3 regions of the Pseudarthrobacter sp. B4EP4b genome follow, and region 1 is predicted to be linked to each of the others. Evidence: riboswitches for the same ligand, from Rfam matches in the RefSeq annotation. Region 1 holds a riboswitch; each other region holds the start of a gene.
The links. Region 1 has a riboswitch for thiamine pyrophosphate ahead of thiD (bifunctional hydroxymethylpyrimidine kinase/phosphomethylpyrimidine kinase). Riboswitches for the same ligand answer to the same signal wherever they lie in the genome.
Positions count from the first base shown of each region.

Region 2: another riboswitch for thiamine pyrophosphate. It lies ahead of thiC (phosphomethylpyrimidine synthase ThiC); the one in region 1 lies ahead of thiD (bifunctional hydroxymethylpyrimidine kinase/phosphomethylpyrimidine kinase).
Region 3: another riboswitch for thiamine pyrophosphate. It lies ahead of FNL14_RS17340 (ECF transporter S component); the one in region 1 lies ahead of thiD (bifunctional hydroxymethylpyrimidine kinase/phosphomethylpyrimidine kinase).

Region 1 covers NZ_VHIJ01000054.1:39,771-43,018, reverse strand. Annotated here, with positions in the region: gene FNL14_RS18775 (Rne/Rng family ribonuclease) at 1-1,172, shown strand, start outside; TPP riboswitch at 1,360-1,457, shown strand; gene thiD (bifunctional hydroxymethylpyrimidine kinase/phosphomethylpyrimidine kinase) at 1,465-3,000, shown strand.
Region 2 covers NZ_VHIJ01000010.1:73,303-76,550, reverse strand. Annotated here, with positions in the region: gene FNL14_RS04375 (VOC family protein) at 1-23, opposite strand, end outside; gene FNL14_RS04370 (amidohydrolase family protein) at 127-1,209, opposite strand; TPP riboswitch at 1,292-1,399, shown strand; gene thiC (phosphomethylpyrimidine synthase ThiC) at 1,394-3,238, shown strand; gene FNL14_RS04360 (alpha/beta fold hydrolase) at 3,225-3,248, opposite strand, start outside.
Region 3 covers NZ_VHIJ01000047.1:7,299-10,546, forward strand. Annotated here, with positions in the region: gene FNL14_RS17335 (ABC transporter ATP-binding protein) at 1-797, opposite strand, end outside; gene FNL14_RS17340 (ECF transporter S component) at 797-1,420, opposite strand; TPP riboswitch at 1,480-1,620, opposite strand; gene FNL14_RS17345 (heme-degrading domain-containing protein) at 1,694-2,236, shown strand; gene FNL14_RS17350 (hypothetical protein) at 2,282-2,491, shown strand; gene FNL14_RS17355 (DUF4383 domain-containing protein) at 2,572-3,084, shown strand; gene FNL14_RS17360 (iron-containing redox enzyme family protein) at 3,143-3,248, shown strand, end outside.

The sequences.
Region 1 (3,248 bases):
TCATCGTCATCGACTTCATTGACATGGTCCTCGAATCCAACCGCGACCTTGTGCTGCGCCGCCTGGTGGAATGCCTGGGACGCGACCGCACCAAGCACCAGGTGGCCGAGGTCACCTCGCTGGGTCTGGTCCAGATGACGCGCAAGCGGATGGGCACCGGCCTGCTCGAAGTGTTCGGCGAGCAGTGTGAAGCGTGCGCAGGCCGCGGCGTGGTCACCCACGACGACCCCGTGGAGCACCGCCGCGCCAACATCGTGGCCGCCGAGCACCACGTCCAGCGTGCTGACAGCCGCCCCGAAGCGCGCAATGAAGGCCACCGCCCTGACAGCCTGCGCCCGGACAACAACCAGCCCGGTGCCCGCCCCGACCGGAAGCGGCGCCGGGGCCGCGGCGGCCAGCAGCCCGAAGCAGCGCCTGCTGCTGCCGTGCAGATCCACACCGTGCACCCCGACCCCTCGGACGCTGAACGGCACGCCAAGGCAGAAGCCACCAGGCTGGCACTGGCCAACATCGCCGCCGCTGCGCACGCAGCGCACCTGCATGACGACGAGGTGGCGGCAGCCAAGCAGGCGGCCGGGGAGCAGCCCGCTCCCGCACCGGCTGCTGAAAAGCGCGACGCCGATACCCGTCCGGCTGCCGTGCTGACCTTCGGCGGCGAGAAGGTGGTACTGCCGTTTGTGGAGCACGCGGAGGAACAGCAGCCCCGGCCGGCACTGACCCTGGACCGGCTCGCCGAAGCGTTCGCCCACCTTGGCCAGCCGGCCACGGAACCGGAAGCCCAGCCGGACACTGAAGCGCGGCAGGAGCAGGCTGAACCTGAGCAGGTGCACGAGCAGAACCCGCGGGCTGAACAGGCGGCGCCGGCGCAGCAGTCCCAGCCCGCTCCCCAGCGCGCTGAGGCACCGGAGAAGGACTACAGCGACCACACGCTCGAGCAGACGCGGCAGCGCCGGCCCCGGCGCCACCGCAGCGCCAGCCGCGCCCAGGGTGCTGCAAACGAAACCACCGTGGAGCAGCACGAGAACGTTGCTCCGGCCGGCACGGGCCACTCCCATGAGGCGAAGGCCCCCCAGCCGGCTGGCACCGGAAGCGCGGGCGCCGAAAAGCCGGCAGCCAAGGCGGCCGAAGCGCCCATCATCCTGGGCGTAGGGGTCCCGGCCTCGGAGCTCTAGGGAGCAAACAGCGCTGACAATCAGCAGGCAATGCCCGGCCAGCCACACCAGTGGCCGGCCGGGCATTGCCATACCTTCTGCCGAACAGTTCCAAGGTTCAGGAAGACAGTTCAGGGTTCAGGAAGACAGTTCAGACGGGTCGCAATGTGTCACCTTCGGCCTGCACCGGCCAAAAAAGCTAGGCTGGGGAACCGACACGGGGTGCCGCGCAGAGAGCCGGCTGAGATCCACACCCGTTGAACCTGTCCGGCTAGCACCGGCGAAGGGATGTCTCTTGTCTGCGACTCTTGCAATACCCGCTGCCACCCCAACATCCGTCTCCGCGGCCTTCTTCCCTGCGCACGCGACGCCTGGCCGCCCTGTGCCACGGGTCCTGTCCATTGCCGGTTCTGATCCGTCCGGGGGAGCCGGCATCCAGGCCGACCTCAAAAGCATTGCGGCATTCGGCGGCTATGGAATGGCCGCCATCACGGCCCTTACGGCCCAGAACACCCATGGCGTCCGGTCCGTTCACGTTCCGCCGGCCGATTTCCTGGCTGCGCAGCTGGATGCCGTCAGCGACGACATCGGCATCGATGCCGTCAAGATCGGAATGCTCGGCAGTGCCGAGGTGATCGAAGCGGTGGGGGACTGGCTGCGCAAGGTCCGGCCCGCCGTCGTGGTCCTGGACCCGGTGATGGTGGCAACCAGCGGGGACCGGCTCCTGCAGGAGTCCGCCGAAGCCGCGCTGCGCGGACTCCTGCCGCTGGCCCACCTCATCACCCCCAACCTCATTGAACTCGCCATGCTGGTGGGCGGCGAGGTGCAGGAGGACTGGGCGGGAGCCCTGGAACAGGGACGCGCCCTCTCCGCGGCTACCGGGGCCACCGTGCTGGTCAAGGGCGGCCACCTGGACGGCAGCGAGTGCCCGGATGCCCTGGTCAACACCGCGGGCCTGCTGTCCAGTGACATTGTGGTGCTGCCCGGAGAGCGGGTGGAAACCCGGAACAGCCACGGGACCGGCTGTTCGCTGTCCTCCGCGATGGCTACTGCCCAAGCGCGGCTGGGGGACTGGGAAGCGTCACTCCGTGAGGTCAAGCCGTGGCTGGCAGGCGCGCTGGAAGCCTCCGGAACGTTGGAGGTGGGAACCGGCAACGGCCCGGTGCACCACTTCCACCACCTGCCGCCGATTCCCTCCGAAGGCAGCTTCGCCGCCCGGCTCTGGAGTGAGGCCCAGCCGGACCTGGAGGATATCTACGCCCTGGACTTCATCCGCGGCCTGGTCTCCGGCAGCCTTCAGGAGCAGGAGTTCGCGTACTACCTTGCGCAGGACGCCATCTACCTCAACGGCTATTCACGGGTGCTGGCCCGGGCGAGTGCCTTGGCGCCCACCGAGGCAGAACAGCTCTTCTGGGCCGGGTCTGCCAGCCAGTGCCTGGAGGTCGAGTCGGAACTTCACCGCTCCTGGCTGAGCACCCGCGCCGTCCGGCCGGAACTTGGCCCGGTAACGAAGTCTTACGTTGACCACCTGACCGCGGCTTCGGCGTCGGGCAGTTATGCAGTGCTGGCCGCAGCGGTCCTGCCCTGCTTCTGGCTGTACGCAGAGGTTGGTGCATCCCTGCACGCCCAGTTCCTCGCCGCCGGCGAACCTGCCGGGCACCCATACGCTGCCTGGCTGCGCACCTACGCTGATGAGGGCTTCGCCGCCGCCACCCGCCAGGCCATTGCCATTGTGGATGAGGCGGGACGCAACGCCTCGGCGGCTGACAGGGACGCGATGATTGCGGCGTTCAAGCAGTCGTGCCGGCTGGAAGTGGACTTCTTTGACGCGCCGCGCCTGCACGCCTGAACAACCGCCGGCGTGCGGGCCGGTACTATGGTGGGGCAGGGTGCGGACGCCGGACCTGGACTGTGGTGCCTATCACAGCAACCCGCCGGGAACCAGCCTCATTTGCGGCCGAAGACAAAATTAGCGTAATCTAGATCTTCGGTGCTTACGCCAACACTTGGGTTACGACCCCACGGCGTTGAGGCACAGCGAGAAACCAGGCTTTTGATAGTCGGTTCCGCACGCAAATTTAGTTATAAACGTCGAGA
Region 2 (3,248 bases), on a different contig from region 1:
TGGGTGGCGGCTTCTGCAGTCATTGAAAACTCCCGGTGCTGGGGCCCGTCGGGTTGGTGGGCCTGTCACTATTAAAATTACTTGAAGCTTCAATTTATTCCAAGCAGTTTTCAGGTTATCCGTGTCTCAGCGGACGACGCGCCCGCCCAGCACCACATGGGCCAACTCCTGCACCGTTTCCGGAACCTGCCGCGGATCCTCCCGGCAGAGTACGACGTCGGCCCGGGCACCTTCCTCGAGCGCGTCAACACCCAGCCACTTCCGGGCGCCCCAGCAGGCGGCGTCAAGGGCGGCGGCCACAGGCAGGCCTGCATGGTGGAGGGCCAGGATTTCATCACCGATCCGACCGTGGCGGATGACGCTGCCGGCATCCGTTCCGGCGTAGATCTTCACTCCGGCGTCGAAGGCCTCCAGCACCCGCTCCGCCCGCCGTTCCCACAGGGCACGCATATGGGCCGCATACCGCGGGAACTTGGGCTCCGCCTGCGCGGCTATGTCAGGGAAAGTGGCGATGTTGATGAGGGTGGGCACCATGGCAACACCCTGCTCCACGAACCGCGGAAGGTGCCGCGGCAACAGTCCGGTGGCGTGTTCGATGCAGTCAATGTCCGCGTCCAGCATCTGGTCCAGTGTTTCTTCGGCGAAGCAGTGCGCGGTGATCCTGGCACCTTCGTCGTGCACGGCCTGGACGGCGTCCTTGACGACGGCGGCAGGGAACGACGGCGCCAGGTCGCCGGCGCCGCGGTCGATCCAGTCCCCTACGAGCTTGACCCAGCCGTCGCCGTCGCGGGCCTGCTTCCGGACGGCTTCCACCAGGCCGTCGGGCTCGACTTCCTCGGCGAAGCCGCGGAGGTACCTGCGGGTCCGGGCGACATGCCTGCCGGCGCGGATCAGCAGCGGCCCGTTGCGGCTGCCCTGGAGGAAGCGGGTGTCTGCGGGGGAACCTGCGTCCCTGACCAGCAGCGTGCCCGCATTCAGGTCGGTCCTTGCCTGCTCTCCCGCCGTCGCTTCGTCAACGGCGCCACCGGTTCCCAGGCCGATATGGCAGTGGGCGTCAACGAATCCCGGCAGCACCCAGCCATCAAGGATCCTGTCCGGTTCCGCCGCCGGCCGCCGGAAGGTCAGCCTGCCGTCCACGGACCACAGCCCGCGTGCCTCGGTGTCCGGCCCGGTCAGGACGGCGCCGTTGAACTGGATGATCTCTGCCATGGATCTGCCTCGCTTTCCCGCCCGGACAGGCTAGCACCACCGGATGTGACACGGCCCTTCCGAAACAGCTGTGGTAGCTTCTTGGTGACCACACGGGTGCCCTTGCAGGGGCTGAGATCGGGCTGACGCAGCCTGCGACCGTTGAACCTGTCCGGGTAATGCCGGCGAAGGAAGTGAGTATTCCTTGAGTACACCAAATGCACAGCTCAACCCTGCCCAAATTCAGTCCGGCGGCCTGTCCGAAGGCCAGGACCAGCCACCCGTCACGCAGTCGCTGAAGTCCCATTCCCTGGCGTTTGTCGAAGATGCGGCGGCCGGGATACGGGTGCCGGTCACGGAAATCGAGCTGGCGGATTCACCGAACGGCCAGCCCAACGGGCCGTTCCGCGTCTACCGGACCGCCGGGCCCGGCAGTGATCCCGTCCGCGGCCTCACGCCATTCCGGGCTGAGTGGATAGCAGCGCGTGCGGACACGGAAGCTTACGGCGGCCGCGGGCGGAACCTGCTCGACGACGGACGCTCGGCTGTCCGCCGCGGTGCGGCCAGCGCCGAGTGGAAGGGCGCGCGGCCGGTGCCCCGCCGCGCCGTCGACGGCAGGACCGTAACCCAGATGCACTACGCCCGGCAGGGCGTGGTCACCCCGGAGATGCGGTTTGTGGCCCTGCGGGAGAACTGCGACGTCGAGCTGGTCCGAAGTGAAATTGCTGCCGGCCGGGCCATCATTCCCAACAACATCAACCACCCCGAATCCGAGCCGATGATCATCGGCAAGGCATTCCTGGTGAAGATCAACGCGAACATCGGCAACTCGGCCGTCACCAGTTCCATCGCCGAGGAAGTGGACAAACTGCAGTGGGCCACCCAGTGGGGCGCGGACACGGTGATGGACCTGTCCACCGGCGACGACATCCACACCACCAGGGAATGGATCATCCGCAACTCCCCCGTGCCGATCGGAACCGTTCCCATCTACCAGGCACTCGAGAAGGTCAACGGCGAAGCCAATGCCCTGACCTGGGAAATTTTCCGCGACACCGTGATCGAACAATGCGAGCAGGGTGTGGACTACATGACCATCCACGCCGGGGTACTGCTCCGGTACGTGCCCCTGACGGCCAACCGCGTAACGGGCATCGTGTCCCGCGGCGGTTCGATCATGGCCGGCTGGTGCCTGGCGCATCACCAGGAGAACTTCCTCTACACACACTTTGACGAACTCTGCGAAATCTTCGCCCGGTACGACGTCGCCTTCTCCTTGGGTGACGGACTGCGGCCCGGGGCCACGGCGGACGCCAACGATGCGGCGCAGTTCGCCGAACTGGACACGCTGGCTGAGCTCACGCAGCGGGCATGGGAATACGACGTGCAGGTGATGGTGGAAGGCCCCGGCCACATTCCGTTCCACCTGGTGCGCGAAAACGTGGAGCGCCAGCAGGAACTGTGCAAGGGTGCCCCGTTCTACACACTGGGGCCGCTGGTCACCGACGTGGCCCCCGGCTATGACCACATCACCTCGGCCATCGGCGCCACCGAGATCGCCCGCTACGGCACCGCCATGCTGTGCTACGTCACGCCGAAGGAACACCTGGGCCTGCCCAACAAGGATGATGTTAAAACCGGAGTGATCACCTACAAGATCGCTGCCCACGCTGCGGACCTCGCCAAGGGCCACCCCGGCGCGCACGAACGCGACGACGCCCTGTCCAAGGCACGGTTCGAGTTCCGCTGGCGCGACCAGTTCGCGTTGTCCCTGGACCCTGTGACGGCCGAGGCGTTCCATGACGAAACGTTGCCGGCGGAACCGGCCAAGACGGCGCACTTCTGCTCCATGTGCGGCCCCAAGTTCTGCTCGATGCGGATCAGCCAGGACATCCGGGACGAGTATGGTTCAGCGGCGGCGCAGGCGGCACTGGCTGATGCCGCGGCAGGGATGCGCGGAAAGAGCGAGGAGTTCCTGGCGGCCGGCGGCAAGGTTTACCTTCCGGAACTGAGCGTTCCCGCCGGAAGCCAGGGCGTCAGGACGCCCTAGGTGACTGGAT
Region 3 (3,248 bases), on a different contig from region 1:
CAGACACCGGCCGCAATGAGCATGCTCCTGGCCTCGCTGAGCACCTGGTCCGGCGGACCGTCCAAAAGCACTGCGGACTCCGTGGACGAACCCGGCTGCAGCACCACGATCCGGTCCACCAGGTCCTTCCACACGGACACCCGGTGCTCCACCACCACCAGGGTTGCCCCGGTTTTGTCCAGGCAGCGCGCCACGGCATCGCGGACCTCCAGCACCCCGGCAGGGTCCAGGTTGGCTGTCGGCTCGTCGAGGAGGATCAGCCCGGGCCGCATGGCAAGGATGCCGGCGAGCGCCAGCCGCTGCTTCTGCCCGCCGGACAGGGCCGACGTCGGGTGGTCCAGCGGCAGGTGGGACAGGCCGACGTCGTCGAGCGCCTCGTGCACGCGCGTCCAGATTTCATCGCGGGGCACCGCAAGGTTCTCTGCGCCGAAGGCGACGTCGTCACCTACCCGGGACAGGACCACCTGCGTCTCCGGATCCTGCTGCATCAGGCCGGCGCGGCCTCGCTGCTCCCGCGGGGAGGCACTGTCAACCAGCAGCGAACCGGACTCGTCGGATTCGCCGGCCTCGCCGTCGTCGTTAACATCGCCCAGGACCCCCGCCAGGGCATGGAGGAGGGTGGACTTGCCCGCCCCGGAAGGGCCGAGGAGCAGCACACGCTCCCCCGGCTGGATGTCCAGATCAAGGGCTCGGACCGCGGGTTTGGCCCGTCCGGCATGCCGCCAGCCCCAACCGCGGGCGCTGATGGCTGCCGGACGCACCGCAGCCGGCGCCCCGGAATGGGATGGAGCGGTCATCAGGAGAAGACTGGCTCCGTTGCTGCCTTCCGCGAGGCAAACGAGCCCAGGACTCCGGTCTTCGCCAGCCCGCGCGTGGCGATCCAGGACAGTGCCCCGGCAATGATGGCGCCGGAGACTGCCGTGAAGATGATGTACGCCAGCTTGTCCCCGCCCGAGTACGCGATGTTCCAGCCCCATGGGGCGAAAGAGTCGTTAAGGCCGCAGAACAGGCCCGCCCCGGCACCGGCCAGCAGCGACACCGGCAGGTTGAACTTCCTGTACACGAAGATGGCGAAGATGATCTCTGCGCCCAAGCCCTGGACAAAGCCGGAGAACAGCACGGAGGCACCGTACTGCGACCCCATCAGCAGCTCGCCGGTGGCGGCCACGGTTTCGCAGAACAGCGCGGCGCCCGGCTTGCGGATGATGAGCATGCCCAGCACGGCCGGAATCATCCAGCCGCCGGCGATCAGGCCGGTCAGGGGCGGATAGACGGCGTTCATGGGGGCCGAGACTGCGGCAGCCCCCTGGGACCAGGCCCAGAAGATGACGCCGCCGGCGACGGCGATCAGGGCCGCCACCACAATGTCCACGACGCGCCAGGACCTACTGGTGGTCTTCTTTACTGCTGTTGTTGCCATGTGATCCTCCTGAGGAACAGGAGGGGAAAGTGCGGCAAAGGCACTGACTGCCGTTGCCGGACTTCGAGAACTCGACTCCCTTGCGCCGGTACTAACCGGATCAGGTTCGAGGGTCTGCGGCTGTCCGCACTCTCAGCGCCCACCTGCGGATCCTGGCATGGCCAGTGATGCCCGACGGCGGCGCTCCCCTGTCGTTAATTGATTCTGTGGGTAGATAAATAGCCCTGCTGGGCGTGGTCCAGTTTACACCGGAGGAGGGGTAGATTGTGGGCCATGACTGCCAATGCGCCGGATATGACTGAGTTCGATCCCGATTCCGATGACACCCAGCCTGAGGGCTCCCTGCAGGCCCTCATCGCGCGGATAGAGGGCGAAATCCGCGAGCTCCAGTTCCCCCGGTTTTCGATGGACGACGCCCTGAACCTGGGGCTCCTGCTGGTGGAACTGGGCAAGGAGGACCAGCTCCCCATCGCCATCGACATCACCAAGGGCGACCAGGTCCTCTTCCATGTGGCCCTGCCGGGCGCCACTCCGGACAACGAGTTCTGGATCCGGGCCAAAAAGCGCACCGCCGCACGGTATGAGGTGCCGTCCCTGCTGGTGGGGCTGCGCGGACGGCTCGGCGGCGGCAGGATCGAGGACCACGCCTGGTTCGACCAAAGCCGGTATGCGGCCCACGGGGGCTCCTTTCCGGTCTACGTCGCAGATGTGGGCGCCGTGGCAACCGTGACCGTTTCGGGGCTGCCCCAGGTGCAGGACCACAACCTGGTGGTGCAGGCCCTGCGCGAAGTCCTTGGTTCGATGGGTGCTCACTGACGCAGCGTTCGAAGCTGCAAAGTTCCGGCGACGGGGAGGGGCATCGTGAGCAGTCCGTTGGGGGAGAACCAGGTGCGGGCGGCGGTGGACAAAGCCGAGGACGAGATGATCTACATTGGCCCGGACCATCCCTACTATCCCCTGCTCGCAGAACTTGTGGCCGCCGTCGGGAAGGCCTGGCAACAGGGGTATGAGCAGGGCCGCCACGGCGGGCACCACGCCAACCCCTACGCCTGGAACAACCCGGAGGAGTGAACTCCGGGTAGGAAGCGTGCTTAGCATTTATTAGTAATCATGCTTACTATGTTGTTCCCGGCTTTTGAGGAGTACAGCATATGGCGGTCAGCACCCGCGGCACCGACGCGAGGACGGGCCTGCAGAAGGCCACCCTTGCCACGAGCATCGTCTTCCTGCTGCTGGGGATGTTGGGATTCATTCCTGGCATTACCGATAATTTCGATTCCTTGGGCTTCGCCGGACCCGGCTCTAAAGCAGAGCTGTTCGGCGTTTTCCGAGTGTCGGTGCTGCACAATGCCGTCCATTTAGCGACAGCTATTGCGGGGCTGGTGATGGCCAGAACGCACCGGCAGGGACGGAACTTCCTCATTTACGGGGGCGTCGCCTACCTCTTCCTCTGGCTGTACGGCCTGCTGATGGGCGATGACCTGCCGGCAAACTTCCTTCCCGAAAACAATGCGGACAACTGGCTGCACCTGGCCTTGGGCCTGGCCATGATCGCCCTTGCCGTCCTGCTGTCGCCAAAGACCGTTCCCGGCGATAAGTCCTTTCCCGGCAGCCAGGGCATGGACCGCCCGGCCCGGAACCCGGACGAGCACAACCAGACTTGAACGCCCACCGAAACCCGCTGTCGACGACGCAGCAGCGCCGCACGCCCAAAGGAGCACCATGAAGATCCCGGAACCTCGAGGTCCGATCACCAGCACCCTCTTTCGTGCCCTCACCTGCACGCCCGGCAGTGACGAGGGTGCCGCCGCCGTGGAGGACCTGCGCC